One region of the Rhizobium sp. ZX09 genome, then DNA from elsewhere that is predicted to be linked to it. Evidence: riboswitches for the same ligand, from Rfam matches in the RefSeq annotation. Region 1 holds a riboswitch; each other region holds the start of a gene.
What was found. Region 1 has a riboswitch for cobalamin ahead of BTN45_RS21710 (ABC transporter substrate-binding protein). Riboswitches for the same ligand answer to the same signal wherever they lie in the genome.

Region 1 (3,272 bases):
TGTCCGAGGATGAAGGCGAAGGCGGGCGCGCCGACAAGCGCGGTGATGACACCGATGGGCAGCACCTGCCCGGGAATGACAATGCGGGAGAGAATATCGGCGATGATCATGAATACCGCACCGGTCAATGCTGTCACCGGCAGCAGCAGCCCATGGCGGACGCCGACGAAGATGCGTGCCGCGTGGGGAATGACGAGGCCGACAAAGCCGATGGACCCGACCAGCGAGACCATCACCGCCGTCATGATCGCCGAAACCGAGATCAGTACTGCATAGGTCCGCCGCACCGGAATGCCGAGCGAGGCGGCCGCCTGCCCGCCGAAGGCGAAAGCATCAAGCGCCCGGGCGTGCCAGAGGCAAACCGCAAGACCGGCAACACTGACCGGCAGGGCCAGCCACACATCCGGCCAGCGCACGCCCGAGAGGTTCCCCAGCAGCCAGAACATGATACCGCGCGCCTGTTCGGCATTGGCGGATTTGGTGACGATGAAGGACGTCATGGCATTGAACAGTTGCGAACCGGCCACCCCGGCCAGGATGATGGCACTGTTGCCGTGCCCTGCACGCACCGCCAGAAGACTGACAAGCGAGAATGCGACGAAGGCACCGATCAGTGCCCCCGCCGGCATTGTCAGAAAGCCCGCCCCAAAGCCGAGAAGGGCCACGCCCACCGCTCCGGTGGAGGCGCCCGCGGAAATACCGAGGATATAGGGGTCGGCAAGCGGGTTGCGCAGCAGCGATTGCAGAACCGCGCCGGCAAGCGCCAGTGAAGCCCCGCAGCAGGCGGCCACGACGGCGCGGCTGAGACGATAGCTCCACACAATTCCCTCATCCAGCGGCTCCAGCGGATAACCGGCGTCAAACACCCGGTTGGCGATGGTTTTCGCCACCACATCGAATGGAATGGCGGTTTCGCCGATGGCCGCCCCGGCCATCAGCGCGCCGAGCAGCAGGGCGAGCGCGGCAAAAACCAGCCCTCCTCTGCCGAGATGGATTGAAAACCCGCTCACTTGGCGAGACCGGCAGCCGAAATTGCCTCAGCCAGCGTTTCAATGCCTTCGATCGTCCGGATGGTCGGGTTCATCGCTTGGGCATCCATCTCGAAGACGTGACCTTCCTTGACAGCTGGCATGATGCTGGCCACGGGATCGGTGGCGAGGAATTTCTGCTTGACGGCGATGTCGTCAGCCGGGAAACGGCGGCGGTCCATCTTTCCGGCCACAATCACCGAGGGATTGGCCTTGGCGATGGTTTCCCAACCGACCGTTGGCCATTCTTCGTCGCTCTCGATCACATTCTTCAGGCCGAGCGCCGACATGATGTAGCCGGGCGCGCCGTTGCGGCCCGCCACATAGGGATCGATATCCAGTTCCGCGCTGGAGAACCAGAAGACGGCGGAAAGCTTGCCGTTTGCGGAAGCAATCTTTGCGCGGGCAGCCTCTTCCCTTTTCTTGAGATCATTGACCACTTCTTCGCCGCGATCCTGGACGTTGAAAATCTGCGCAAGGTCGCGGATTTCCTGATAGATCAAATCCATTGTGAAGCCGGCCTTGCGCACGCCGTCGCCGCCCCCGGAATTGTCCTTGCCCACGCAATCTGCCGGCGAGGTGTAAACAGGAATGCCGAGTTCGGCGAATTGCGCCGGCGTACCGACAACGCCCTCGGGGCCGATCTGCCACTGGAACTGCGTTGTGACGAGGTCCGGCCTCTTTCCAACGACGGCCTCGAAGCTAGGATCATTGTCGGCCAGACGCTCCACCCTGGAATTGGCCTCCTCATAGCCCGAAAGGACCGGGCCGATCCACAGGGCCGTGCCAACGACCTTGTCGGCCAGTCCGAGCAGATAAAGAACCTCAGTCGTGCTCTGGCCGACGGAGACGGCGCGGGCGGGCGGCTGCTTGAAAGTGATGTCGTGACCGCAGCTTTTGATTGTCAAGGGATATACCGTTTCCGCGGCAGTGGCGGTGGCGGCGGGCAGAACTGCAAGCGCAGCAGCGAGAAAGCCGGCGCGGACCGGCAGGCGTCCAGAATGAAACATGTGTTCTCCAATCGAAATGAAATCGCTTGTTCCAGAGCAGCGGCGTCAGAATGCGCAGCAACCACGGAACGTCTTGTACGGAGAACGGTAACAGGACGCAAACCAAATGTTATGAAATAACATTACAATCTCCTCTTCCGGGCTTCCCCGCCCGTAACGATGGTTTATATTTTGACGGCAGGTCTCCTGACTCACGGATTTGCGCCTTTCATCTGCCTTCCCGCATTCCGGAGAATGCAGTGGCATGACGCCATCGGCGTCACGAGGATGAGCGGCAATCCGCTTACAGTTGCGGGGGCAGCCACGGCATTGGGCGATAATCATCACCCGCACCGTGTTCCCTATTAATCCCTTCGCCTTTCGGCTGCAGGAACCGTCGCTTTCTCACATAAGGGTCAAGGGGCAGTGCGTCAATCATCAAAGCATGTTTCTAGCGCAGCGGAACGCATCGCGTCGGGCGACGCCCGAAACAGGACCACCACATAATCAGTCGAATTGAGGCGGTTCAAAACTGCGCTTCAGCACAGCGATGGACCCGCAAGGGCGAAAATCCTCGCCGGACCCGAACCCGCAGGCTGCGGCGCCTGTTTCGACATGGTGGTAAGAGTTTCGATCACGACCAGGCCGGATTGCGTCAGAAAATCGGTCAATACGCCCTGGTCTTGCACGGCATCCAGACGGACGAGCTGATCGTCCAGATCGGCAAAATGCCGACTCACCAGCGCGACCGCATCTTTCTCCTCAACTGCGACGACCGGACCGACGATGTGACCTCGCCCGGCCGCCCGGCGCAGCGCGAAAGCCACCAGACGATCGACCTCGAAAAGGCCATAGCCAGTATTGTCGCGCAGAAGGCGTTGCAGCACGCCCCGCCTCGATACGCCCAAAGCCACCCGGTCAATCGTCACGACCGCCGACAAATGATCTTCCGAGAGGGGCTCGATCCGTTGCTTTCTGCCAAGCCCCGGTGTCTGCACGGGGGAGCGCGCCCTGCCCCGAAACAGCTGCACCTTTTCCGCATCTCCGGAAAAGCCTAGCCCTGCAAAAAGACGACGTGAAACGTCGGTGGCGTTCAGCCGCAAGACGGTTGCCGGGTATTTCGCCAGAAGCTGCCGCACCAGCCAGGGCGCCACGCCACGCCCCTGCAGACGTGGCGATACGATGACCATGCCGAGCGTCGCGAAACCCTGATCATAGGGAAAGAGCATCGCTGTCGCGACAACACGGTCGATCT
Region 2 (3,272 bases), on a different replicon from region 1:
ACTCCCGTTTCATCGTCGCGATTGCCGGTCCCCCTGGGGCCGGCAAATCCACGTTGGCGGATGCTCTTTGCGGCGCCTTGCGCGCACGGGGCGAAACGGCCGCCATTCTGCCCATGGACGGCTTCCATATGGACAATGGCATCCTCGAAGAGCGAGGACTGCTGCCAAGGAAGGGTGCGCCGGAAACATTCGATGTGCGTGGCTTCCTCGATATCGTCTCCGCCGTTCGCAAGGGCGGGCAGGAGGTGCTTGTCCCGGTGTTTGATCGCTCCCGTGAAATCGCCATCGCGTCTGCCCGTGCGATTGCTCCGGAAACACGCTTCATCCTCGCCGAGGGCAATTATCTGCTGCTGAAAGAAGCGCCCTGGACAAACCTTTCCGGGAGCTTTGATCTCACTATCTTCGTGGGTCCGTCCGTAGCGGTGCTGGAAGAGAGGCTGCGAAACAGATGGCTGGGTTATGGTCTCGATGCAGCTCAGATCCACGCAAAGCTTTTCGCAAACGATCTTCCCAACGGAAAAAGGGTGATCGAAAACACCCGTCCTGCCGATATCCACATCGATATCTGGGAATAGATTAACATCTTCATCTCCCGCGCGGTGTGTCCGGCCCGCCGTTAAGTCATTGTTGGCCATGTGTTGAATCTTTTTGATCCACAGGGCGGGGCTTTTGTGTGTCTATTTATTGACGAAAAAATTTCCTCATATACTATATGTGGTGTTCGAGGTTCTTCCGATTCGCAAGGATTGGGAGCTAAGACGGGAATTCGGTGCGTAACGCCATCGTGGTGAAGCAAGGCCGAAACTGCCCCCGCAACTGTAAGCGGCGAGCATCGTTCCGATTTGAGTCACTGGAGCTGAGCGCTCCGGGAAGGCCGGAATAGATGTTGTGACCCGCAAGTCAGGAGACCTGCCTTGAGCGCAAACGTCCACGGGCGGGGTGTCCGGAGGAAGGTGTAGACGCAGATGATTTGCGTGCGCCTTTTTCTGCCCCCTCCAGAACAAGCTTCGGGGTGAAGTCATGCCAGTGCATATTTTTGAGTTGCTACGCTCATCTGCGTAGGGAGTGATTTTCTGCGGCTTTCAGCAGTTCCAGGAGAACCAGTCGGAGTTCCCGAGAAAACTCCGAGAGAGCACGCCCTACCTGAATGACAAAACCACCGCCGCCCGATTGCGATTGCAATCGGCAACGCTTTGCCGCGTCCAAAATAGCTTCGAAAGGGAAATTATGACCATCACCGTTTACAGCAAACCCGCCTGCGTCCAGTGCACCGCCACCTATCGCGCACTCGACCGCATAGGCGTTCCCTATGAGATCGTCGATATTTCCGAAGATGCTGACGCTCTCGATCATGTCCGTGGTCTCGGTTACATGCAGGTTCCGGTGGTGGTTGCCGGTGAACGCCATTGGGCGGGGTTCCGGCCGGACATGATCGGCTCGATCGGCTCGATCGGCTGAGGCGGCAGGCGATGGGTCTGATCGTCTATTATTCCAGTCGTTCCGAAAACACCCATCGTTTCCTTCTGAAACTGGGGCGGCGGTTGCTTCGCCTGCCGCTCGGCGCTGAGGATGACGTGCCTCAGGTGTCGGAACCCTATGTGCTCGTCACGCCCACCTATGGCGGCGGCGGCACCAAGGGTGCCGTGCCGAAGCCGGTCATCCGGTTTTTAAACGAACCCTCCAACCGCAATCTCATTCGCGGCGTCATCGCGGCGGGAAACACCAATTTTGGCGCAGCTTTCGCATCCGCCGGAGACATCGTCTCGCGCAAATGCGCGGTGCCGTTTCTCTATCGCTTCGAGCTTCTCGGCACTGAGGAGGATGTCGCCAACGTCAAACATGGATTGGAACGATTTTGGACACGCTGACCGCTAACGCGCTGCGCAAGGACACCAAACAGCCAACAGCCGCAAGCCAGACGCCGCTCGATGCAGGCCTGGACTACCACGCGCTGAACGCGATGTTGAACCTTTATGACGAGAACGGAAAAATCCAGCTCGACAAGGATCGTCTTGCTGCCCGTCAATATTTCCTCCAGCACGTCAACCAGAACACGGTGTTTTTCCATAACCTCAGGGAAAAGCTCGATTATCTGGTAGCGGAGGGCTACTACGAACAGGAGGTGCTGGACCAGTATTCCTTCAATTTCGTTCGTGACCTCTATGACGAGGCCTATGCCCGGAAGTTTCGCTTTCCGACCTTCCTCGGTGCGTTCAAATATTACACCTCCTACACGCTGAAGACCTTCGACGGAAAACGTTATCTGGAGCGTTACGAGGATCGCGTCTGCATGGTGGCGCTTTCCCTTGCGCGCGGTGATGAGCAGCTGGCGCGCAATCTGGTCGACGAGATCATTTCCGGCCGCTTCCAGCCAGCGACCCCGACGTTCCTGAACGCGGGCAAGAAGAGCCGCGGCGAGCTGGTCTCCTGTTTCCTGCTGCGCGTGGAAGACAATATGGAAAGCATCGGCCGCTCCATCAATTCGGCGCTGCAGCTCTCCAAGCGCGGCGGCGGCGTTGCCCTTTCACTGACCAATATTCGCGAGGCTGGCGCGCCGATCAAACAGATCGAAAACCAGTCCTCCGGTGTCATACCCGTGATGAAGCTACTGGAAGATTCGTTTTCCTATGCCAACCAGCTCGGCGCCCGCCAGGGTGCGGGTGCTGTCTATCTGCATGCCCACCATCCCGACATCATGCGTTTCCTCGATACCAAGCGTGAAAACGCCGACGAAAAAATCCGCATCAAGACCCTGTCGCTCGGCGTCGTCATCCCCGACATCACCTTCGAGCTCGCCCGTAACAACGAGGATATGTATCTGTTCTCTCCCTATGATGTGGAGCGGGTCTACGGCGTGCCCTTCACCGAAATCTCGGTGACGGAAAAATACCACGAGATGGTCGCCGACAGCCGCATCCGCAAGAAGAAGATCAAGGCGCGCGAATTCTTCCAGGTGATCGCCGAAATCCAGTTCGAGAGCGGTTATCCCTACATCATGTTTGAGGATACGGTGAACCGCGCCAATCCGATTGCCGGTCGCATCAGCATGAGCAATCTCTGCTCGGAAATCCTGCAGGTCAGCGAAGCGAGCGCGTTCAACGCCGATCTCTCCTATTCACCTGGAACCAAAGTAAGCCTCATTTTGTTCAGCTTCTGTCACAAGAGCAGGAGTTTGTTTTATGGTTGGCAGGCAGGCGGACCTCGTCGTTCTGAGCGACGAGGATAGAAATTTCCTCGAATCTCAGGTGCGCCGGCATAAAGCGCCACGCTCC
Region 3 (3,272 bases), on a different replicon from region 1:
GCTGGTTGAGGTCAACCGGCTCGATCAGATCGTCGAGAGACGAGGATGTGGTGGCAAGAATATGCATCGTCAGGCGGCCAGCATCTGTTCGATCTTTTCGCGATTGATGCCCTTTTCGCCGATGATGACCAGTCGGCTGCGGCGCTGCTCGCCCGCTGCCCAGGGGCGGTCATAATAATGATTGACCCGGCTTCCGACCGCCTGCACCTGCAGACGCATGGGCTTGGCGGAAACTTCGACGAAGCCCTTGATGCGCAGGACGTTTTCAGCCGCAGCCGTTTCGGCAATGCGCGCCGCCAGTGCTTCCGGATCGGCCACGGCCGGCAGGTCGATCACGAAGCTGTCGAAATCGTCGTGTTCATGGTCGAGTTCACCGTCATGGTGGGTGCGGCGGTTTTCGATATCCTCTTCAACGGCAAGACCAAGACCGATCAGCACGGCGGGGTCGATGGCGCCATTGGAGGCCACAACGATCTTCGCCGCCTTCGGCAGATGTTCGAGCACATGCGCCCTCGCCTTGTCGAGGCCGGCTTCATCTAGAAGATCGGCCTTGGTGAGAACGATGAGATCGGCGCAGGCGACCTGGTCCTCGAAAACTTCCTCAACCGGATCATCGTGATCAAGCGCCTCGTCATTGGCCCGCTGAGCAGCGAGCGCCTCCATGTCGTGCGCGACCTTTCCTTCAGCAAGGGCGGCGCCATCCACCACGGCCACAACGGCGTCCACGGTCACGCGGCTCTTGATGGCCGGCCATTGGAAAGCCTGGACCAGCGGCTTAGGCAGGGCAAGACCCGAGGTCTCGATCAGAATATGCTCCACCTTCGGCTGGCGGCTGAGAATCTGTTCGATCGCGGGCTGGAAATCGTCAGCCACCGTGCAGCAGATACAGCCGTTGGCCAGTTCGACGATGTTTTCTTCGGGGCAGCTTTCAATGCCGCAGCCTTTCAGGATTTCGCCGTCGATACCGATATCGCCGAATTCATTGACGATGATTGCGAGCCGCTTGCCGTCCAGCTTTTCCAGAAGACCCCGCAACAGCGTCGTTTTTCCCGCCCCCAGAAAACCGGTGACGATGGTGCAGGGAACGCGGTCCAGATGGTTGCTCATGATCTCTCCTCGGTAAAATCGAATGGGGGAATGCGCGCCACCATGCCGCGCTTTAATGGTTCGGGGCGGCCGCGCCAGGGCATCAGGCCATCTGAAGACGCAGAAAGAAGCCGCGCGCCGGTCAGCAGGTCCCCTGCATCGTCGGGTTTCAGCCCGCCAAACACATAGGACCAGCCATTGGCGCTGCGCAGCACGGCACTGAGGCCACGTTTGCAGTTGGCGAGACAATTGACGGAACGGACCGCGATGCCGGACGCTTCCGCCTCTGCGGTGACGGCCTCGGCAAGACGTGAGCCGGCACGTGGCTCGGCGCTGGGATCAGCTTCGTCGCGACAGCTTCGGCAAACGAAAACGACCACACCGGACGCCGTTTCATCCTGCGCGTTTCCACCAGCATGTGAAGATGTCGCTGAAATATCCAAACCGTATCGTTCCCGCGCCAAGTCAAATTCTTTGGGGTGCGGATATCGAAAACGGTATGCGCACAGGCACAGACCGGCTGTTCGACGTCATCGACTGACCGGAGCACCCCGCCCGGTAGACGTTTTTCCTGAAACGGCAGGTCTCCTGGCTTGCGGCTCGATGAGCGCCCGGACACCGCCTTCCCGAACCGTCTCTCTGGTCCAGTGGCTTTACGGTGCGGGCTTGCCGCTTACAGTTGCGGGGGCAGCCACGGAATGACCCGTTTCAGGGTGGAACCGTGTTCCCTCTTAGCTTTTCCCGTTGCCGGGGAAAGACCGTCAGTTCCTTACCCTTAGGCCGAACGGGCTTTGGGGTCAATGCCGCCCCCCGTGGCTCGCGCATTGCCGGGTGCGGCAAATTGGGTATAGTCGCCGCTCCGAAGGGCAGGGATAAGTTCCCGGCTGCTGGAGTGAAGAAGGAATATGCGATGACACGCGACATCAGCGACAACGAAGCCGAGCGCCATCGGCAGAAAATGGTCAACCGCAAGACGGTGCAGGATGCCGAAGTCGCGGCAAAGACCATCGAAAAAGGTCTGCTGATGATCAATACCGGCCCCGGCAAGGGCAAGTCCACGGCCGCCTTCGGCCTTGCGTTGCGTATGCTCGGCATCGGGCGCAGGGTCGGCGTCGTGCAATTCATCAAGGGTGCATGGTCGACCGGCGAACAGCAGGCGCTGGCTCTGTTCGGTGACAAGGTGGTGTGGCGTACCATGGGGGAAGGCTTCACCTGGGATACGCAGGATCTGAAGCGCGATGTTGCCGCTGCCGCGAAGGCGTGGGAAGAAGCCGTGACACTGATGGCTGACCAGACGATCGGCCTGCTGATACTCGACGAACTGAATATCGCATTGCGTTATGATTACCTGCCGCTTGACGAGGTTGTGACGACGCTGGCCAGCCGTCGGCCCGATCTGCACATCATCGTCACCGGCCGCAATGCCAAGCAACCGCTGATCGACGCCGCCGACATGGTGACGGAGATGACGCTGGTAAAACATCATTTCAAGGCGGGCGTGAAAGCACAGCCAGGGATAGAATTCTGACATGGCCGCACGGGTTCTGATGTTTCAGGGAACCGGCTCGGATGTCGGCAAATCGCTGATGGTGGCCGGTCTAGCCCGCGCCTTCGTCAGGCGCGGCCTGTCCGTCATGCCGTTCAAACCACAGAACATGTCGAATAATGCGGCCGTTACCGCCGACGGCGGCGAGATCGGCCGAGCACAGGCGCTGCAGGCGCGGGCCGCTGGCGTACCCCTCTCTGTCCACATGAATCCGGTTCTTCTGAAACCGCAGAGCGAGACCGGGGCACAGGTGGTGGTTCAGGGCAAAATCGCCGGCAATGCCAGAGCAGCCGATTACCAGCACCTGAAAGCCGGGTTGATGCCGCGCGTGCTGGATAGCTTCAACCGCCTGAAACAACAGGCCGATCTGGTGCTGGTGGAGGGGGCGGGCAGCGCATCCGAAATCAATCTGCGTGCCAATGATATCGCCAATATGGGGTTTGCGAGAGCTGCTGACGCGCCTGTGATCCTCATCGGCGATATTGACCGCGGCGGCGTCATCGCCAGCCTTGTCGGTACCAAAGCCGTCCTCGAACCTGACGATGCGGCGATGATCGAAGGTTTCATCGTCAACCGCTTTCGCGGTGATCCCGCGTTGTTTTCGGACGGCATGCGGATAATTCAGAAAAGGACAGGCTGG

Region 2: another riboswitch for cobalamin. It lies ahead of nrdH (glutaredoxin-like protein NrdH); the one in region 1 lies ahead of BTN45_RS21710 (ABC transporter substrate-binding protein).
Region 3: another riboswitch for cobalamin. It lies ahead of BTN45_RS12960 (DUF1636 family protein); the one in region 1 lies ahead of BTN45_RS21710 (ABC transporter substrate-binding protein).

Annotation. Positions count from the first base shown of each region.
Region 1 is NZ_CP031364.1:1,521,863-1,525,134, reverse strand. It holds gene BTN45_RS21715 (iron ABC transporter permease) at 1-1,010, opposite strand, end outside; gene BTN45_RS21710 (ABC transporter substrate-binding protein) at 1,007-2,038, opposite strand; cobalamin riboswitch at 2,197-2,431, opposite strand; gene BTN45_RS21705 (GNAT family N-acetyltransferase) at 2,557-3,272, opposite strand, start outside.
Region 2 is NZ_CP031363.1:2,750,702-2,753,973, forward strand. It holds gene BTN45_RS13420 (nucleoside triphosphate hydrolase) at 1-575, shown strand, start outside; cobalamin riboswitch at 708-932, shown strand; gene nrdH (glutaredoxin-like protein NrdH) at 1,228-1,458, shown strand; gene nrdI (class Ib ribonucleoside-diphosphate reductase assembly flavoprotein NrdI) at 1,470-1,868, shown strand; partial or broken gene BTN45_RS13435 (ribonucleotide reductase N-terminal alpha domain-containing protein) at 1,856-3,115, shown strand; gene BTN45_RS26650 (IS630 family transposase) at 3,180-3,272, shown strand, end outside.
Region 3 is NZ_CP031363.1:2,647,439-2,650,710, forward strand. It holds gene cobN (cobaltochelatase subunit CobN) at 1-67, opposite strand, end outside; gene cobW (cobalamin biosynthesis protein CobW) at 70-1,107, opposite strand; gene BTN45_RS12960 (DUF1636 family protein) at 1,104-1,529, opposite strand; cobalamin riboswitch at 1,647-1,864, opposite strand; gene cobO (cob(I)yrinic acid a,c-diamide adenosyltransferase) at 1,997-2,614, shown strand; gene BTN45_RS12970 (cobyric acid synthase) at 2,616-3,272, shown strand, end outside.